One region of the Stenotrophomonas nitritireducens genome, then DNA from elsewhere that is predicted to be linked to it. Evidence: riboswitches for the same ligand, from Rfam matches in the RefSeq annotation. Region 1 holds a riboswitch; the other holds the start of a gene.
The links. A riboswitch is a leader RNA that binds a small molecule or an ion and turns the genes downstream of it on or off. The one in region 1 is predicted to bind thiamine pyrophosphate.
Positions count from the first base shown of each region.

Region 2: another riboswitch for thiamine pyrophosphate. It lies ahead of BCV67_RS17060 (TonB-dependent receptor); the one in region 1 lies ahead of thiC (phosphomethylpyrimidine synthase ThiC).

Region 1 is NZ_CP016756.1:1,301,583-1,310,299, forward strand. Features, by position in the region: gene thiC (phosphomethylpyrimidine synthase ThiC) at 1-1,846, opposite strand, end outside; TPP riboswitch at 1,957-2,058, opposite strand; gene BCV67_RS05555 (BCCT family transporter) at 2,257-3,834, shown strand; gene ggt (gamma-glutamyltransferase) at 4,051-5,754, opposite strand; gene BCV67_RS05565 (type II secretion system protein) at 5,905-6,708, shown strand; gene BCV67_RS05570 (AfsR/SARP family transcriptional regulator) at 6,919-7,728, opposite strand; gene BCV67_RS05575 (hypothetical protein) at 7,763-8,335, opposite strand; gene ilvC (ketol-acid reductoisomerase) at 8,367-8,717, shown strand, end outside.
Region 2 is NZ_CP016756.1:4,002,563-4,011,279, forward strand. Features, by position in the region: gene uvrC (excinuclease ABC subunit UvrC) at 1-1,106, shown strand, start outside; gene pgsA (CDP-diacylglycerol--glycerol-3-phosphate 3-phosphatidyltransferase) at 1,114-1,728, shown strand; tRNA gene BCV67_RS17040 (tRNA-Gly) at 1,777-1,852, shown strand; tRNA gene BCV67_RS17045 (tRNA-Gly) at 1,912-1,987, shown strand; tRNA gene BCV67_RS17050 (tRNA-Gly) at 2,046-2,121, shown strand; gene pnuC (nicotinamide riboside transporter PnuC) at 2,256-2,840, opposite strand; gene BCV67_RS17060 (TonB-dependent receptor) at 2,849-5,023, opposite strand; TPP riboswitch at 5,093-5,187, opposite strand; gene BCV67_RS17065 (phosphotransferase enzyme family protein) at 5,231-6,376, opposite strand; tRNA gene BCV67_RS17070 (tRNA-Gly) at 6,657-6,732, shown strand; tRNA gene BCV67_RS17075 (tRNA-Cys) at 6,806-6,879, shown strand; gene BCV67_RS17080 (leucine-rich repeat-containing protein kinase family protein) at 7,065-8,264, opposite strand; gene BCV67_RS17085 (4Fe-4S dicluster domain-containing protein) at 8,425-8,717, opposite strand, start outside.

The DNA.
Region 1 (8,717 bases):
GCGCGCGGAACTGCGCCGACTTCTCTGCCATGCCTGCTGTCAATGCCTGCGCTTCTTCAACCCCCTGTTCGGCCGCGTACTCACGCACGTCCTGGGTGATCTTCATCGAGCAGAAATGCGGGCCGCACATCGAGCAGAAATGGGCCAGCTTGTGGGCATCCTTGGGCAGGGTTTCGTCGTGGTACTCCTTGGCCTTCTCCGGATCCAGGCCGAGATGGAACTGGTCCTCCCAGCGGAACTCGAAACGCGCCTTGCTCAGTGCATTGTCACGGACCTGCGCGCCCGGATGGCCCTTGGCCAGATCGGCGGCATGCGCGGCGATCTTGTAGGCCATGATGCCGTCGCGCACGTCCTGCCGGTTGGGCAGGCCCAGGTGTTCCTTCGGCGTCACATAACAGAGCATCGCCGTGCCATACCAGCCGATCATCGCCGCGCCGATCGCGCTGGTGATGTGGTCGTAACCGGGCGCGATGTCGGTGGTCAACGGCCCCAGGGTATAGAACGGGGCTTCACCGCATTCCTGCAGCTGCTTGTCCATGTTCTGCTTGATCAGCTGCATCGGCACGTGACCCGGGCCTTCAATGATGGTCTGCACATCGTGCTTCCAGGCAATTTTGGTCAGCTCGCCAAGCGCTTCCAGCTCACCGAACTGCGCCGCATCGTTGGCGTCGGCAATGCAGCCCGGGCGCAGCCCGTCACCGAGGCTGAAGGACACGTCGTAAGCCTTCATGATGTCGCAGATGTCCTCGAAGTGCGTATAGAGGAAGTTCTCCTTGTGGTGCGCCAGGCACCACTTGGCCATGATCGAGCCACCGCGCGAGACGATGCCGGTAACGCGCTTGGCGGTCAGCGGCACATGCCGCAGCAGCACGCCGGCATGGATGGTGAAGTAGTCCACGCCCTGCTCGGCCTGCTCGGTCAAGGTGTCGCGGAATATTTCCCAGTTCAGCTCCTCGGCGCGGCCATCCACTTTCTCCAGCGCCTGATAGATCGGCACGGTGCCGATCGGCACCGGCGAGTTGCGCACGATCCATTCGCGGGTTTCATGGATGTGCTTGCCGGTGGAAAGATCCATCACCGTGTCACCGCCCCAGCGGATCGCCCACACCAGTTTTTCCACTTCCTCGGCAATACCGGAAGACACCGCGCTGTTGCCGATATTGGCGTTGATCTTGGTGAGGAAGTTGCGGCCAATGATCATCGGCTCACTTTCCGGGTGGTTGATGTTGTTCGGCAGCACCGCGCGGCCGCGTGCGATCTCGTCGCGCACGAATTCGGGCGTGATGATCTGCTGGATGTTGGCGCCGAAACTCTGCCCGGGGTGCTGCGCCAGCAGGCCGGCGTCACGCACCGCATCCAGCCGCTGGTTCTCGCGGATGGCCACGTACTCCATCTCCGGCGTAACGATGCCACGGCGTGCGTAGTGCATCTGGGTGACATTGGCACCAGCCATGGCACGGCGCGGCAGCATGCGCCCCGGGAAGCGCACCGCATCGAGCCTGGCGTCATGTTGGCGGGCACGGCCGAAGTCGGAACTCAAACCCGCAAGCTGCTCGGTATCGCCACGTTCCTCGATCCAGCGCGCACGCACCGCTGCCAGCCCGGCGGCAAGATCGATATTGGCCTGCGGATCGGTATACGGGCCGGAGGTGTCATAGACGGTGACAGGCGGGTTCTCCTCGCCACCGAACAGGGTCGGCGTACGGGTCTGCGCGATTTCGCGCATCGGCACCTGCAGATCCGGCCGCGAACCGCTGACGAAGACCTTGCACGAGCCGGGAATCGGCCGGGTCACGGATTCGGAGAGTTGCTGGGCCTGCTGCTGCAGGCTGGGCTGTGCATTCATTGGCATTCGTCCTGGTCTACCCGCACGCGGGGTGCGAAGGCCATGCAAGGAATTTGCATGACGGAACGAAGCGAAGGCGTCCACCAGCCACGACCGCCCAAGCGGGCGCGTGATCGGTACACGAAGCTTCCCTACGCCGGTATCAACCGGATCAGGTTCGAAGGGTATGTCTCAACCGCGGCCCGTTGGCCTTGGTACCCCCGCTTCGGGCCGAATTAGACCACAAACCGGTGGCAGCGGCGCAACGCCTGCCGGATGCTGACAGGGTGCTGACATCGCATTCACTAGTATCGGCACACGCTGAAGCCATTGCTCAGTGCCGTGACGCCCTTGCCCTGCGCAGCCGCGGCTGCTGCGCCTGCGGTATCGCCGGCTGCGTGCCCCCATCACCCCTGACCGGAGAAGCCTCGATGGTGTTCCGTATTTCCATCGCCCTGGTTGCCGTGCTGGTGTTGATCGCCGGCGTCGCGCCGGGGCCGTTCAACGACGTGGTGCAGACGGTACTGGCCGAAGTGGTTCGTGGCGCTGGCTGGATGTATCTGCTGATCGTGTTCCTGACCCTCAGCTTCCTGCTGTATCTGGCCTTCGGCCGCTTCGGCAACCTGCGCATCGGGGGCGAAGATGCCGAGCCGGAGTTTTCCAATGCCAGCTGGCTGTCGATGCTGTTCTCGGCAGGCATGGGCATTGGACTGGTGTTCTGGGGTGCGGCCGAGCCGGTATCGCATTTCGTCACCCCGCCCGAAGGCCTGCCACCACAGAGCATGGACGCAGCGCGCGCGTCCATGCGCTATGCATTCTTTCACTGGGGCCTGCATCCCTGGGCGATCTATGCGCTGATCGGCCTGGCGATGGCCTGGTTCCAGTACAACCGCAATGGCCGCGGGCTGGTCAGCGACATGCTGCAGCCGATCATCGGCCGCCACCATCGCGGCTGGTTCGGCAAGCTGGTCAATATCGCCGCGGTGGTTGCCACCGCGATCGGCGTGGCTACCACGCTGGGCTTTGGCACCATCCAGATCGCCGCCGGCCTGCAGCGCGTGTTCGGGCTGCGCGCCGATGTGCCCCTGCAACTTACCGTCATCGCGGTGGCCTTCGTGCTATACATGCTGTCCACCAGCAGCGGCGTGGAGCGCGGCATCAAGTGGCTGTCCAACTTCAACCTGGCGCTGGCGGCCTTGCTGCTGGCGGCGGTGCTGGTGCTGGGCCCCACCGGTTTCATCTTCGACACCTTCACCACCACGCTGGGCTCCTACCTCAACCAGCTGGTGACCATGAGCCTGCGCATGTCGCCGTTCTCCGGCAGCACCTGGGTCGCCGACTGGACCATCTTCTACTGGGCCTGGTGGATCGCCTGGGCGCCGTTCGTCGGCGCGTTCATCGCCCGCGTATCGCGCGGCCGCAGCGTGCGCGAATTCGTGGTCGGCGTGGTGCTGGCGCCCACCCTGCTCGGCTTCCTGTGGTTCTCGGTGTTTGGCGGCACGGCATTGTGGTCGCAGCTGTTCGGCCATAGCGACCTGGTGCTTGCGCTGGGCAATGGCTATGAAACGGTCCTGTTCACCCTGTTTGACAGCCTGCCTGCCTCGCTGCTGCTGTCGGTGCTGGCGCTGATCCTGCTGATGATCTTCTTCGTCACTTCGGCCGATTCGGCGGTACTGGTGCTGGCCAGCATGTCCACCGATGAAGCCGGCGACCCACCGTTGTCACGCAAGCTGGTCTGGGGCGTGGCGATCGCCTTGATCGCTGCGGTGCTGTTGCTGGCCGGCGGCCTGGATGCGCTGCAGGGCATGATCACCATCGCCGCGCTGCCCTTCGCCCTGCTGATGGTGCTGGTGATGGTGTCGCTGTACCGCGTGCTGGACGCCGAATACAACCGTCAGCGCCGGCTGGCCCAGCGGGCACGGCACCTGCTGGAGTCGTGGATCGAGCAGGAGCAGGCGGCGCAGGAGGACGCACGTGCCGAGGCGGCACGTAATATTGGCGGCGATTGAAATGGAGACAGTCGGCGCCAACCCTGCCTCGCGCCGAAAGCGAAAGCGAGCAAGCGCAGCGCAGAGCTGACAGCGTCCCGCCTTGTTTTCTGCTCTGGCTTTTCTCCCCTCCCTTTCGCCGCAGGCGTAGGGGAGGGTCAGGGAGGAGGGCTTCTGCTTCTGCTTCTGCTTCTGCTTTCGCTCTTGCTTCTGCTTCCGACTTCCCAACCCAGAAACTCAGTAACCCGCCGCCTGTCCATCCTTGCGGCTTTCCGACGCGCCGTAGTAAACGCCGCTGTCCAGGTCACGCATGATGGCCTGGTAGCCGCCGTACGGCCCATCGGCGAATACCACGCGGTGACCCTTGCGCATCAGGCTGCGCACCGTTTCATAGGGGAACCCGGTTTCGAGATTGACTTCGCCACCGTCACTCATCGCGGTGGCCTGCCCGGTCGGCTCGGTCGAGCCTTCATGCTGGATGCGCGGCGCATCACCGGCCTCCTGTAGGTTCATGCCGAAATCGACCAGGTTCATCACGATCTGCGCATGCCCCTGCGGCTGCATCGCACCGCCCATCACGCCGAAGCTGGCGAACGGCTTGCCATCCTTGGTGATGAAAGCCGGAATGATGGTCTGGAACGGACGCTTGCCCGGCGCATAACCATTGGGATGGTCCTTCTGCAGGACGAACATCTCGCCGCGGTCCTGCAGGATGAAGCCCAGCCCCGGCGGCGCCATGCCGCTGCCCATGCCGCGGTAGTTGGACTGGATCAGCGAGACCATCATGCCGTCGGCATCGGCCACGGTCATGTAGATTGTGTCGCCTTCTTCCAGCTGTTTCGGCGTGCCCGGCTGGGCTTCCTTCAAGGCTTTGTCCATCGAGATCAAGGCGCGGCGTTGTGCGGCGTAGTCCTTGGAGATCAGCCGCTGCACCGGCGCCGGAGAGAACGCTGGATCGGCATAGAAACGGGCCCGATCGGCGAACGCGAGTTTCTTGGCTTCAACGAACAGATGGACGTGTTCGGCCGAGCCAAAGGGAATTTTCGAGAAATCGTAGCCTTCCAGCACGTTGAGGATCTGCAGTGCGGCGATGCCCTGGCTGTTGGGTGGCAGCTCCCAGACGTCGTAACCGCGATAGTTGCTGCTGACCGGTTCCACCCACTCGCCCTGGTGCGCGGCCATGTCCTCGTAACTCAGGTAGCCGCCATTGGCCTTGAAGTAATCGCCGATGCTGCGCGCGATGGCGCCCTTGTAGAACGCATCGCGGCCGCCATCGGCAATCTGCTGCAGCGTATTGGCCAGGTTGGGGTTGCGCCACATCTGGCCCTTGCGCGGCGCGTGCCCGTCGATGGTGAACTGCTCGGTGAAACCCGGGTACTGCGAAAGTTTGGGAACAGATCTGTCCCAATAGTAGGCAATCACTTCGGACACCGGGTGACCTTCGCGCGCATAGGCAATGGCGGGCGCCAGGTTGTCCGCCATGGGCTTGCGACCAAAGCGCTCATGCAGTGCAAACCAGCCATCCACCGCTCCGGGCACCGATACCGGCAACGGCCCGGTCGCGGGTATTTCCTTCAGGCCGCGGCGCTGGAACTCGGCAAGGCTCAGCGAGCGTGGTGAACGCCCCGAGCCGTTGTAACCATGCAGCTTGCGCGTGGCCGGGTCCCAGACGATGGCGAACAGATCACCACCAATGCCGTTGCCGGTGGGCTCCATCAATCCCAGCGCGGCATTGGCGGCGATGGCCGCATCCACCGCCGAGCCGCCGCGTTTCATCACATCCAGGGCGATCTGTGTGGCCAGCGGCTGCGAGGTGGCCGCCATTGCATGCGGCGCGATGACTTCAGAACGGGTGGCGAATTCGTGACCGGTGATGCGATCGCCGGCAAACGCTGCCGCCGGCACGGTCGAGAGAGCGAGCAACAACGCAGTACGCAGCATGGGCGTGGCCAACAAGGGGATGCCGCGACGATAGCCCAGCCGCTGCTCTTACGCACGTCTTACGCGCGACGCGTATCCAGTCTGTTGAAACCCTCCAGCCGGCGCTGCGGAACCGCGCCGGGCGCAAGGTTCCTGATGAGAAACCTTTCAATGCAGAAGCCAACCAAGTACCGCCGGGGCAGCTACACGTGGGTCGAAATGGGCGTTGTGCTGTTGGTCATCGCTGTGGCCATCGGCGCGGCGCTGGTCGGCCGCGATATGCGGCGCAACGCCGAGTACACGCGAATCAAACAGGAATTCGTCGACCAATGGGTCATTGCCTACAACAGCTACCACAGCAGTTCCGGTGCACCTGTGGGTGATAACCCGGCCGCTCCACGGCTGATGGTAGCCGGTGCCGACTTCGCGCACGGCAATGTCTTGTTTTCTGAGAGTGATTTGTCAGGGCAGGCCAGCCCGGGTGCGATCTGCAATGTTTCCGCGCCCAGGCACGCCTCGCCGCCAATTACCGTAGCCGTCAGCAAGGGCGGCAGGCTGCGCGACATCCTGCGCGGCGCGGGTATACGCCTGCCGCCAGGCCGCGGTGAAGGTTTTGAAGACCGCTACGTGTATCTGGACAGCAATGGCACCTCGCAGGAAATCCAGGTCTGCTTCCAGTGGAACCCCGCGGGCACCGCGTCCGGTGCCGGCAACGTGATGATCCTCTCCGGTCTCAGCCCGGAACTGGCACGCTCGCTGGACCAGATGATCGATGGCAAGCCGGACCCGCAATCCGGTGCATTCCGCCAGGCCGGCATGGTTGCCAAGAAGGCCACCGACAGTGACATCGATTGGAATGGCAACAACACCCGCGCTACCGGCAGCAGACAGGGCAGGACGCCGATCGAAGCGGGCGAGAATGCCGATAGCGAGAAGATGTCGACCCTGACGGCCTACTACAAGATGAACCCATAAGGCCGACAGGCGCAGGCCCAAGCCTGCCCCGCCATTTGCAGTTACGCAGCGGGACCAGCCCTGCGGCATCCCTCCATGTTGTTGCCGCTGAACAAGCTCCCGGCCAGACGGTCATCTCACCGTCCAACCGCCAGGCAACTGTGCCGGGCATGCCGAAGTACAGCAGCGTAGTCCACGATCCGCCGCCCAGGCCTCGCCGTGACCCGACGCTCAGCCGGTGCTGCGCAGGCCGCTTTCCCAATTCAGCGCAGGGCCACCGATCTGCTCCAGCAGCTGGCGCGTCTCCTTGCCCGGGTCCAGGCTCAGCTCGCGCCGCAGCAGCGTCTCCAGGCGCTGGTAGACCTTCACCGCCGCCGTGCGCATACCGCTGCCGGCATGGGCACGCATCACCCGCCGCGCATGGGCTTCATTCCACGGATCACGCTGGCTCAGTGCGTGGGCCAGCTGCACCGCCGGCTCCCAGCGTGCGGCGTCCAGCATCTCGTCGCAGCAGCGCTCGGCCGCACCCATCATCTGGGCCTCCAGCGCCTGCCGGGTGGCTTCCAGCCAGGATTGGAAGTTGGAATCGGCGATGTCCTCCATGCCGCTCATGAAGACCGGCTGCCCGGCCAACAGAGGCAGCGACTGGCACGGTGCCAGCCGCAGCAGATCGATATCGAACATGGGCTCGGCGCCGCGCATCAGGCCTACCGTCGAGCGCTCGATGCGCAGCACACCGGCGCCCAGTACCGTGCAGCAGAACCGATTGAGGTTGCTCAGTACCTGGCGCAGGTTGGTCAGGGCGCTGGTCTCCGCCAGCGTGGGCCAAAACAGCGCCGCCAGCGCGCCCCGCGAGTGCATGCGGTTGGACTCCATCGCCAGGTAGCCCAGCAGTGCCCAGCCCTTGCGATAGATCAGCGGCGCCGGCAATGCCTCGAGGTGCCCCATCAGCGGCACCAGGCCGGTAATCGCTGCGCCAGTATGTCCGTCACAGCGGCGGGTGCCCGTACATGCGGCGTCCTGCTCGATCAATTGCGTCATGGTTCTCCCCCGGTTGGCCCCGCAAAAGGGGCTCTTACTTGCTAAACCGGCAAAAGCGACGCAATCCAATCACTGCCGCTGGATAACCGTCAGCCGTCGCGCACATGCAAGCACCATTGGCCCGAATCCGCGCAATCCGCGCGCTGCGGGCAGCTGCCAGTGGAGGTTTCAGCCGCAACCATGCCGCTACGGCGGGGCTTGCGCGGCGGTTCAGGGCAATCACACCTGCAAGCGTTGACAGCGCGTGGCGGCGGTGGTTATCTCGACTGATGCTGCAACGCCACAACACCACCGCCAACTTGTCTTCGACCCCGGCTCGCGCCGCGGCGTCGCTGCTTGTACTCGTACTTATTACCGAACCTACAGGGGCGGGGCGAGCTGGCGCGTAGCAGAAAATGCCAGATTCGAACAAAGACCCCGCACCGGCCCCGGCGCGGGGTTTTTCGTTTCCAGCTTCTATTTCATCTGAAACCATGTATTCGACCCCAGACACCTTGAACAAACACACCGCCAACGCTGCCACCTGCAGCGCTGCGACCTGCATGGTGTCCGTCCTGCCCGCCCCGGCCGCTGCGTCCTGACGCAACGGCCGTTTCTTTTTCTGCATGTCTCTCTTCATCGCAAGGAAACCAAGCACCATGAGCACCAACGAACTGCCCCAGATCAAAATCGCCGTCGTCGGTTACGGCAGCCAGGGCCGCGCCCATGCCATGAACCTGCGTGAATCCGGCTTCGACGTGATCGTCGGCCTGCGCGCTGGTGGCCCCACCGAAGTCAAGGCACAGGCCGATGGCTTCACCGTCAAGACGCCGGCCGAAGCGGTCAAGGACGCCGATCTGGTCGCCGTGCTGACCCCGGACATGGTGCAGAAGAAGCTCTACAACGAGGTGCTGGCACCGAACATGAAGCAGGGCGCCTGCCTGTTGTTCGCGCACGGCCTGAACGTGCATTTCGGCATGATCGAGCCGCGTGCCGACCTGGACGTGGTG
Region 2 (8,717 bases), 1.8 Mb from region 1:
TGGACGGGCGCGCCGCCGATCTGGACGTGCTGGCCTGCGCGTCCCAGGGCGCCAGCGCCTGCGTGATGTTGCTGGCGTTCCGTGACGGCCGCAATCTGGGTACGCGCGCGTTCTTCCCGCGTACCAATGGCGAAGACAGCGCCGAGGAAGTTCTGGCCGCGTTTGTCTCGCAGTACTACGTCGAGCATGAGCCGCCGGCTGAAGTGCTGCTGGATCGGCAGATTCCGGATGCGGAGATGATCGAGGCCGCACTCAGTGCCTCGGCCGAGCGCAAGGTGGCGTTGAAATGGAACGTGCGCGGCGAACGCGCGGGTTATGTGGAACTGGCCAGCCGCAACGCGCAGATCACCCTCGTGGCCGAGATGGACAGCGTTGGCGCGCAGCACGCGCGCAGCGAAGCGGTGCGCGAGCTGCTGGGCCTGGCCGAGCCGGTCAAGCGCGTGGAGTGCTTCGATATCAGCCACACCATGGGCGAAGCCACGGTGGCCTCGTGCGTGGTGTTTGATGCGGCCGGCCCGGTACGCGCGCAGTACCGGCGCTACAACATCAGTGGCATTGAGCCGGGCGACGATTACGCCGCCATGCGCCAGGCCATCGACCGGCGCTTCCGCCGTGCGGTGGAGGAGGGCGGGGTGCTGCCGGACGTGCTGCTGATCGACGGCGGTGCCGGGCAGCTTGCACAGGCCCAGGCGGCGCTGGCGGACCTGGGCGTGGAAGGCGTGACCCTGGTCGGCGTTGCCAAGGGGGTGGAGCGTCGCGCCGGTCACGAGGCGCTGGTGCTGCCCGATGGCCGCGAACTGCGTCCCGGCGCGGCCTCGCCGGCGTTGCAGTTCATTCAGCAGGTGCGGGACGAGGCCCACCGCTTTGCCATCACCGGCCACCGTGGGCGCCGTCAGAAGGCGCGCATGACCAGCAAACTGGAAGATATTCCCGGTATCGGGCCCCGCCGGCGCGCGAGCCTGCTCAAGCATTTCGGCGGAATTGCCGGCCTCAAGGCGGCAGGTGAGGCGGAAATCGCCCGCGTGGAAGGCATCAATGCCGCCCTCGCCGCACGTATCTACGCTAACCTTCATGGTCTGTCGGTGCCTGATCCGGCGGCGGAGTAATGTTGTAATGAAATTGACCATCCCCACCTGGCTGACGCTGCTGCGGATCATGATGATCCCGGTGCTGGTGCTGGTGTTCTACCTGCCCTACGCCTGGACGAACTTCGCCTCGGCGGCCATTTTTGGCCTGGCGGCAATCACCGACTGGCTGGATGGCTGGGTGGCGCGGCGGTACGAGCTGCATTCGGCGTTCGGTGCGTTCCTGGATCCGGTGGCGGACAAGCTGATGGTGGCGGTGGCCTTGTTTCTGATCGTGCAGGGGCATCCAACACCCTGGATGGCGTTCTGGGCAGCGGTGATTGTTGGCCGCGAAATCGCGGTGTCGGCGCTGCGCGAATGGATGGCCGAAATCGGCCAGCGTGCCAAGGTGCGGGTGGCGATGATCGGCAAGGTCAAGACCACCGCGCAGATGGTGGCGCTGCTGTGCCTGTTGTACTCGGTGTCACCCAACACCTCGTTCAAAACCATCTGGATGGGTGAGCCTGTTTTCCATATAGGTGACTGGATGCTGGCCATCGCCGCCTTGCTGACGCTGGTGTCTGCGCTGCAGTATCTGCGCGCGGCCTGGCCGAGCTTGCGCGAGGACGAAAAAGCCGCCCGGAACGGTGCAGTCAAAAAGTGAACAGGCTGTTGACACTGCTGCCAATGCATGTAGAATTTCGCCTCCCAAGCGGGAATAGCTCAGTTGGTAGAGCGCAACCTTGCCAAGGTTGAGGTCGCGAGTTCGAGTCTCGTTTCCCGCTCCAGTTTCAAGCGTCAGTCCATGTTTTTTGTGGGTTGGTGAGTAAATAGATGTAGCAAGCCTGCGGGAATAGCTCAGTTGGTAGAGCGCAACCTTGCCAAGGTTGAGGTCGCGAGTTCGAGTCTCGTTTCCCGCTCCAGTCTTGCAACACATCTTCGAATGCTGGTTGTCCGCTTGGCGGCTGTCACATTCAATCCGCGGGAATAGCTCAGTTGGTAGAGCGCAACCTTGCCAAGGTTGAGGTCGCGAGTTCGAGTCTCGTTTCCCGCTCCAGATAATGACCTGCAGATTCCATGTGATATCTGCAGGTAGACAAAGGCCCCTTACGGGGCCTTTTTGTTGCCCGTGGTTTTTGTCTTCAGCCAGCTGCTGCCGATGCCGGCAGCAGTGGCAGTGCGTAGCGCCGCTCAGCGCGCGCCGTGCGCCGCGGGCTCCGCTGCGGAGCTGTTGGCCGCTGCACTCCATGCGCGCAGCCCGACCACGGCCAGGCCGAGGAAGAACACATACAGCGCGGCCGTCACATGCAGTGACTTGAACATGTACGCACCCACGTACACCACGTCGACCACGATCCACAGCCACCAGGTGGCGGTGTGGCGGCGTGCCTGCCACCACTGCGCGACCAGACTCAGGCCGGTCAGCATCGCGTCCAGCCATGGCAGTGAGGCATCGGTGAAACGGTGCATGCCGGCGCCCAGGGCGACACCAACGAGCAGGCCGATACCGAGGTCACGCAGCATCTTGCTGCGCGACAGGGGCACGATGCGCACGCTGCCTTCATCGGCGGCGTGCCGGCGCCAGTTGATCCAGCCATACACCAGGAAGCCGGCGAAGGCGGCCTGCAGCAAGCTGTCCGAGTAGAGCTTGGCCTCGATGAACACCAGCGCGTACAGCACCACCGACACCAGGCCGACTGGCCACGCAATCATGCGCCGCTGTGCCATCAGCCACACGCCGAGAATGCTGCACAGCGCGGCCGACCATTCGAGCATGGCGCTGCTCACAGCGCGAAGCTCACCGATACGCGGGCCTGCCGTGGTGCGCCGGGGAACAGGTAGTAGTCGCCCAGGCTGCTGCCGGTGTCACGCCAGTAGAAACGGTTGAAGACGTTGTCCACCGACAGGTTCCAGTTCACTGCGTGGCCCTGCAGCTGGTGCTGGAAGCGCAGGCCGGCATCGAACACGCTGTAGCTGGGCGCACGCACGGCGCCATCAGCACGCGCGGTATTGGCTGAGGCGTAACGCCAGCCGCCGGTCAGGTCCAGACCTTCGATGAAGGGCAGGGCATAGCTCAGGTGCACGCTGCCGCGCAGCTTGGGTACGTTGACCAGCTGGTGGCCCTGGTAGCTGGGCGTGCCGGTATCGCGTGCGCGCGCCTGCAGCACGCTGGCACTGGCAATGATCTGCAATGCATCGGTGAGCTGGCCGTTGGCAGTCAGTTCCAGGCCGATGTGGGCCTGCTTGCCCTCTTCAACGAAGGTGTAGCCGACATCGCTGCTGTCCGGCTTTGCGTACTGATAGGGCTGGGTGGTGCGGAACAATGCCGCGCCCAGGCTCAGCTGTTCGCTGCTGGCGTACTTGACGCCGACTTCGAGCTGGCGCGATTGCACTGCAGGCAGGAAGGTGTCGGCATTCGACGTCCAGAACGGCGCCTCCTGGCCCAGGGAGATGCCTTCGACATAGCTGGCGTAGGCATTGAGACTGTCGCTGGCTTTCCACAGCACGGCGGTCTGCGGCAGGAAGCGCGACAGGCGGCTGCGGCGCTGCGGGTTGCCGCGCTTGTCGTAGGCGCGTTCGTCCAGGCGCACGTAACGGCCGCCGGCCAGCCACTGCCAGTCTTCATTGAGCTGGATGCGGTCCAGTGCGAAAACCGCAGTCTGGCGGCTGTCCAGGCGGCGTGCCGATGCACCGGGCTGCAGTGGCGAGGGCTCGAATACCGGCAATTGTTGGTCGTGGATATTGACCGTGCCGACGTATTCGTTGACGTTGCGGCGCTTGTCCACGGTGCGGCGGAACTGGTCTGCACCCACGGTCAGCTGATGGCCGAGGCTGCCGGTGTCAAAGCTGCCGCGCAGTTCGGCGAGCAGTTCCTGGTTGCGGCGGGTATCGTCCGGGCTGCGGTAGTCGTAGATGTCGTAGTCGCCATTGGGTGCGAAGTAGTTGCCTGGCACGCTGCCATCGGCGCATTGCGCAGCGTAGTAGCAGCCGTAGGCGAAGGCGACGTTGTCGTCGATTACCGTGCGGCTGTGGCTGAGCGCAACGCGTGATTGCCAGTTGGCATTGAAATCGTAGGTGTGCAACGCGGTGATGTTGGTGCTGGCGATGCCTACCGGCTGCTGCCACGGCTGGTAGCCGAGCATGTGCTCGCGGTCCACGCCGGTCGGCAACGTACTGCCCCCTAGCAGTTGGTAGCCGGATGCCGAGCGCTGCGCGCTGGTCTGATAGTTGGCGTCCACTTCAAGTTTGGCGCGTTCGCTGATCAGCCAATCAGTCGCCAGTGCATAGAAGTTGCGGCGGCCATCGGCATGTTCGATGTAGGACGTGCTGTCATCCCAGGCCGCGTTGAAGCGCAGGCCGAAGCGCGGCGTCAGCCAGTGGCCGACGTCGATGGCCGCGTAGCGCGAACCTTCGGCATCGCTGCCGAGGGTGAGGGTGCGCACTTCCGCCGGTCGCTTGCCGACGTAGTTGATGATGCCACCCGGCGCCATCACGCCGGCGGCGAGGCCGGCCTCACCCTTGAGGATTTCCACCGACTGCAGGTTTTCCAATGCCAGGCGCTGTTCGCCGGCAATGGACATGCCGTTGAAGCGGTAGCCGGTGGCGGTATCCAGCGCGAAGCCGCGGATGGCGATGTTCTGGTAGTAACCCACCGGCGCGTAGGCATCGCCGAGCGAGGCATCGTTGCTGGCCAGCTCGGACAATGAGCGGATCTGCTGGTGGTCGAGCAGGTCGCGGTCCAGCACGTTCATCGAGGCTGGCGTGCTTTTCCAGTCGCCGCTGCCGAAGCTGTTGACGCGGGAGGTGTCCGCTTCCGGCTGGCGAGCCTGCACGCGTACGGCGGCCAGTTCGGTCGGGGAGTGTTCGACGGGCGCATCAAGGCCGGTGTCGCTGGCATACAGCGGCAGGGCGGTGCTCAGGGCGAGGGACAACAGCGTGGGGCGCAGGCAGCGGTTCATTCGATTCGTCTTCAGACACCAAGGGAGACGAAGCGAAGGCGCGCATGCGCAGCGCCAATGACGGCGCTACGACTGCTGCTCAAAGCTCCCTACGCCGGTGCAAACCGGATCAGGTTCCAAGGGACTCTCTCAGCCTGGCATTCCAGGCACCCCCGCTTCAGGAGGGCATTTCACTACAAATGCGAATGATTTGCGAGCCGGCTTGCTTCAGGCTGCGTCGTGCAGGGCATGCAGCAGGGCCTGGCCGGGGGTACTGCCGAACCATTGCGGGTGGCCGAGCATGAACGGTTGCCAGGCGACATCGGCGTTGGCGGTCGAGCCGGTGATGCCTTCGAAATACTCCACTTCGGACAGTGCGAAGTCGAAATGCACCATAGGGAGCAGGTCGGCCAGCAGGTGCACGCGCTCGGCTGATAACGGCAATACCTCGCGGTAACCTTCAAGCAGGGCCAGTGCGATATCGATGCGCACCGCGTCGTTGCCACGCTCCAGTTCCAGCCAGGCAACTGCGTTGCGTTCGATGGCAGTGGCTAGGTCGAACAGGGCGCTGGTGGGCGAGGCCAGGCCGAAATCCAGTACCGTGCTGACGCCGCTGACGCCGCTGACGGCGTGGTCGGAGCTCCACAGCAGGTTGGAGACATGCCAGTCGTTATGGGCCCACAGCCGCGGCTCGGTGCGCAAACGCTCGGCCAAACCTGTATGCCACGGCATGACGCTGCGCTGCAATTGCTGTTCCCACGGGATGCGGGCGAGATAACGCGCCAGCCCGGGGCGGGTGTGCAGGTCGGCCTTGAGGGCGGCGATCGGATCTTCGGCACGGATCAGATCGTCACGGGCGACCAATAGATGAGTACTGCGTTGCGGTGCGTGGTAACCGGCCGAGGCGCGGTGCAGGGTGGCCAGCATGCGGCCGGCCGCGCGCGCGCGTTCGATATCGGTCAACAAGGTCCACGACGGGGCATCGCGGTAAAGGTCCAATCCCTCGCCGATGGCGTGCAGCTCGTACGTCCAGTCGCCGTGCTCGATGGCGCTGCGGCCATCCTGCGCGTGCAGCAGGGCGACAACCGGCACGCCGTGGGCGGCCAGGTGCTGGATGAAGCGGTGTTCCTCCTGCAGGGAGGCGGCGCTGCGCACCCGCCGATGGTGGCGTTTGATGAACAGCTTGTTGCCGGCGCTCTGCACGATGGCCGCCGCCGACATCGGCCGCGGGCTGTGCCAGAGCAGCTGGGTGCCCGCGTGTAGCTGCGGGTAGTGACCCTGCAGCCAGGCGAGCTCGGCCAAGCCGATGGCGGGCCAGTCAGCGGCCACTTCATCGTTGTTCAGGCCTTGCACGCGATGCGGTTGCTGGGTCATCAGGACAGGCTGGGGCAGGGGATGCGAGGGAGGCGCGATGGTACGTCAGTTGCAGCGGCCAGCAAAAAGCCAGTCCCCTCACCGCAACGCAAAAGAGAGTCAGCACCAATGTAGTGCCGAGCCATGCTCGGCAAGGGCCTTACCCGTACAGCGCCCAATCCACCCAGCCCCTTCAGCCCAGCAGCCTCCGCATCCAGCACTCTTCACCCACAATGTGAAAGAAATTGTTAAAAGCGCTGGCGCATACCCGCTGAAGTCTGTAATATGCGCGGCACACCACGCGGGAATAGCTCAGTTGGTAGAGCGCAACCTTGCCAAGGTTGAGGTCGCGAGTTCGAGTCTCGTTTCCCGCTCCAAATCTGAAAGGGCCCCCGCAGCGGGGTCTTTTCATGTCGAGGTGGTGTATCGCTTCGACGATGCAAGTTGTTTGGCCTGGTAGCAGAGTGGTTATGCAGCGGATTGCAAATCCGCGTACGCCGGTTCGATTCCGACCCAGGCCTCCATGAGGTACGCACTAAAGCCCTGAGAAATCAGGGCTTTTTTGTTTCCTGCGATTTCTCACAGGTCGAAGGGAACCCGCGGTTTAAGGCTGGAATATTCCTTCTGCCACGCGTTTGCGGGTGGCAGGGCCTGATGCGGGGTGCGTGGTGCAGGATGCTGGGCGGCTGTGAGCAGGCAAAGCCTGCTGTCAGTTGCCGGTGCGCGCGCTGATCTCATCTTCAAGGTGCGCGAATGCGCGCCACTCGATTGCCTGCAGCTGCGCGCGCTGTGCGGGCGGCAATCCGCTGCTCAACATCGCTGCGCCGAAGTCGCTCAATATGGCCTCGCCGTTGGCCGGGTTCCAAAGGACGTTGTGGGCGTACAGGTCGCCATGCAGGACGCCGTGTGCATGCAGGTGGGTGAGTGCCTCGCGGATGCAGCCCAGCAGGCGTTCGGCGATGGTGCGCGTGAAACGGGTATCCGTTGCGTAGACATCGCGCGTGCAGCTGGCAAGGCTGGGTGGTCCGGCCAGGTTGACGTAGGTTGCTGGCAGCAGCGGCATCGCCACTGCCAGACGACCTTGCGGGTGCCCTTCAACCACGGCCAGTGGCGTCAAGAGGTTCGGGTGCCCGGCGGCCGCGAGGCCGGCGGCCAGTTCTGATTGCGGCGTGCCATCACTGGTGAATGCCGCCTTGAAGACCTTGACGGCAATCAGCTCACCGCTGCGTTTGCGTGTGGCGCGATGGATGTGGCCGCTTGCGCCTTCGCCGAGCAGCGCACCGATCTCCAGGTCGTCATAGTTGATGGCGTGGTGATGCGCATCCGCCAGCGCAATTTGCTCAGCATCGGCGGTGAGTGGATTGCCGGCCAACGCCGGCCATGCCAGCTTCGGCAGCGCAAGCAGCGGTGCTGGAATTGCACTGAACTGGTTGCTGGCAATGCGCAGCAGCTCCAGTGCCTTGCAACCGTTCAGATCGGGCAGGCCAGTGAGTTGGTTGCAGGAAAGCATCAGCTTCTGCAGGCGCGGGCGCTGGCCAAGAGCAGTTGGGAGCTCGCTGAGCTGGTTGTCGGTGAGGATCAGCCAGCGCAGCTGCGGCGGGAGGCTGTGCTCGGGGACATGGCTAATCGCGCAGGCCTTGAAGCCGATCATTTCCAGCTGCGCGCACTTGCCAAGCGCGGCAGGCAATTGCGTAAACGGATTGTTGGAGCAGAACAGGATGCGCAGCTTGTGCAACCGCTGCAGGTCATCGGGCAAATGGGTGAGCTGGTTGCCGGAGAGGTCCAGCACTTCCAACGTCTCGGCCAGGGCAAACAGTGACTGCGGGAACTCGGTCAGGCCCTGGTTGACCAGGCGGATGGTTTGGGCGCCGGCCAGCGAGCCGTCTTTCAGATCTTCAAGGGTATGCATGCATCGCCAGTGTAATGGCTCCTGCACAGGACTTTTGCAAGAGCGGGGAAGCAAGCAGTCCGTCAGCGCAGGGCTTTTGTGGGAGCGGCGTAAGCCGCGAAGCGGGCTCATGAGCAGATTGCATGGACGCCAAGGGTTCCAGCAATGCCAGCCTCGCCGCTTATGCCGCTCCTGCAAGGCTGGCAGCGGTGAATGCCGCCAGCGCGATGCACAGCAGCGCGATGCCGGCGAACGCCAGTGGCTTGATGTGTATTCCGGATCTGGCGACATCGCCATCGTTTGCCGGGCGGGCGCGGCGGATCAGGTCCAGTGGGTAATGGTTGGCGGCCATCGCGTCGTCGCAGGCATCCATGCAGTTGCCGCATTCGATGCAGCTGCTGGAGCGGCCATTGCGGATATCCAGACCGATCGGGCACGCCGCAACACAGGCGCCGCAATCGACGCAGTCGCCCA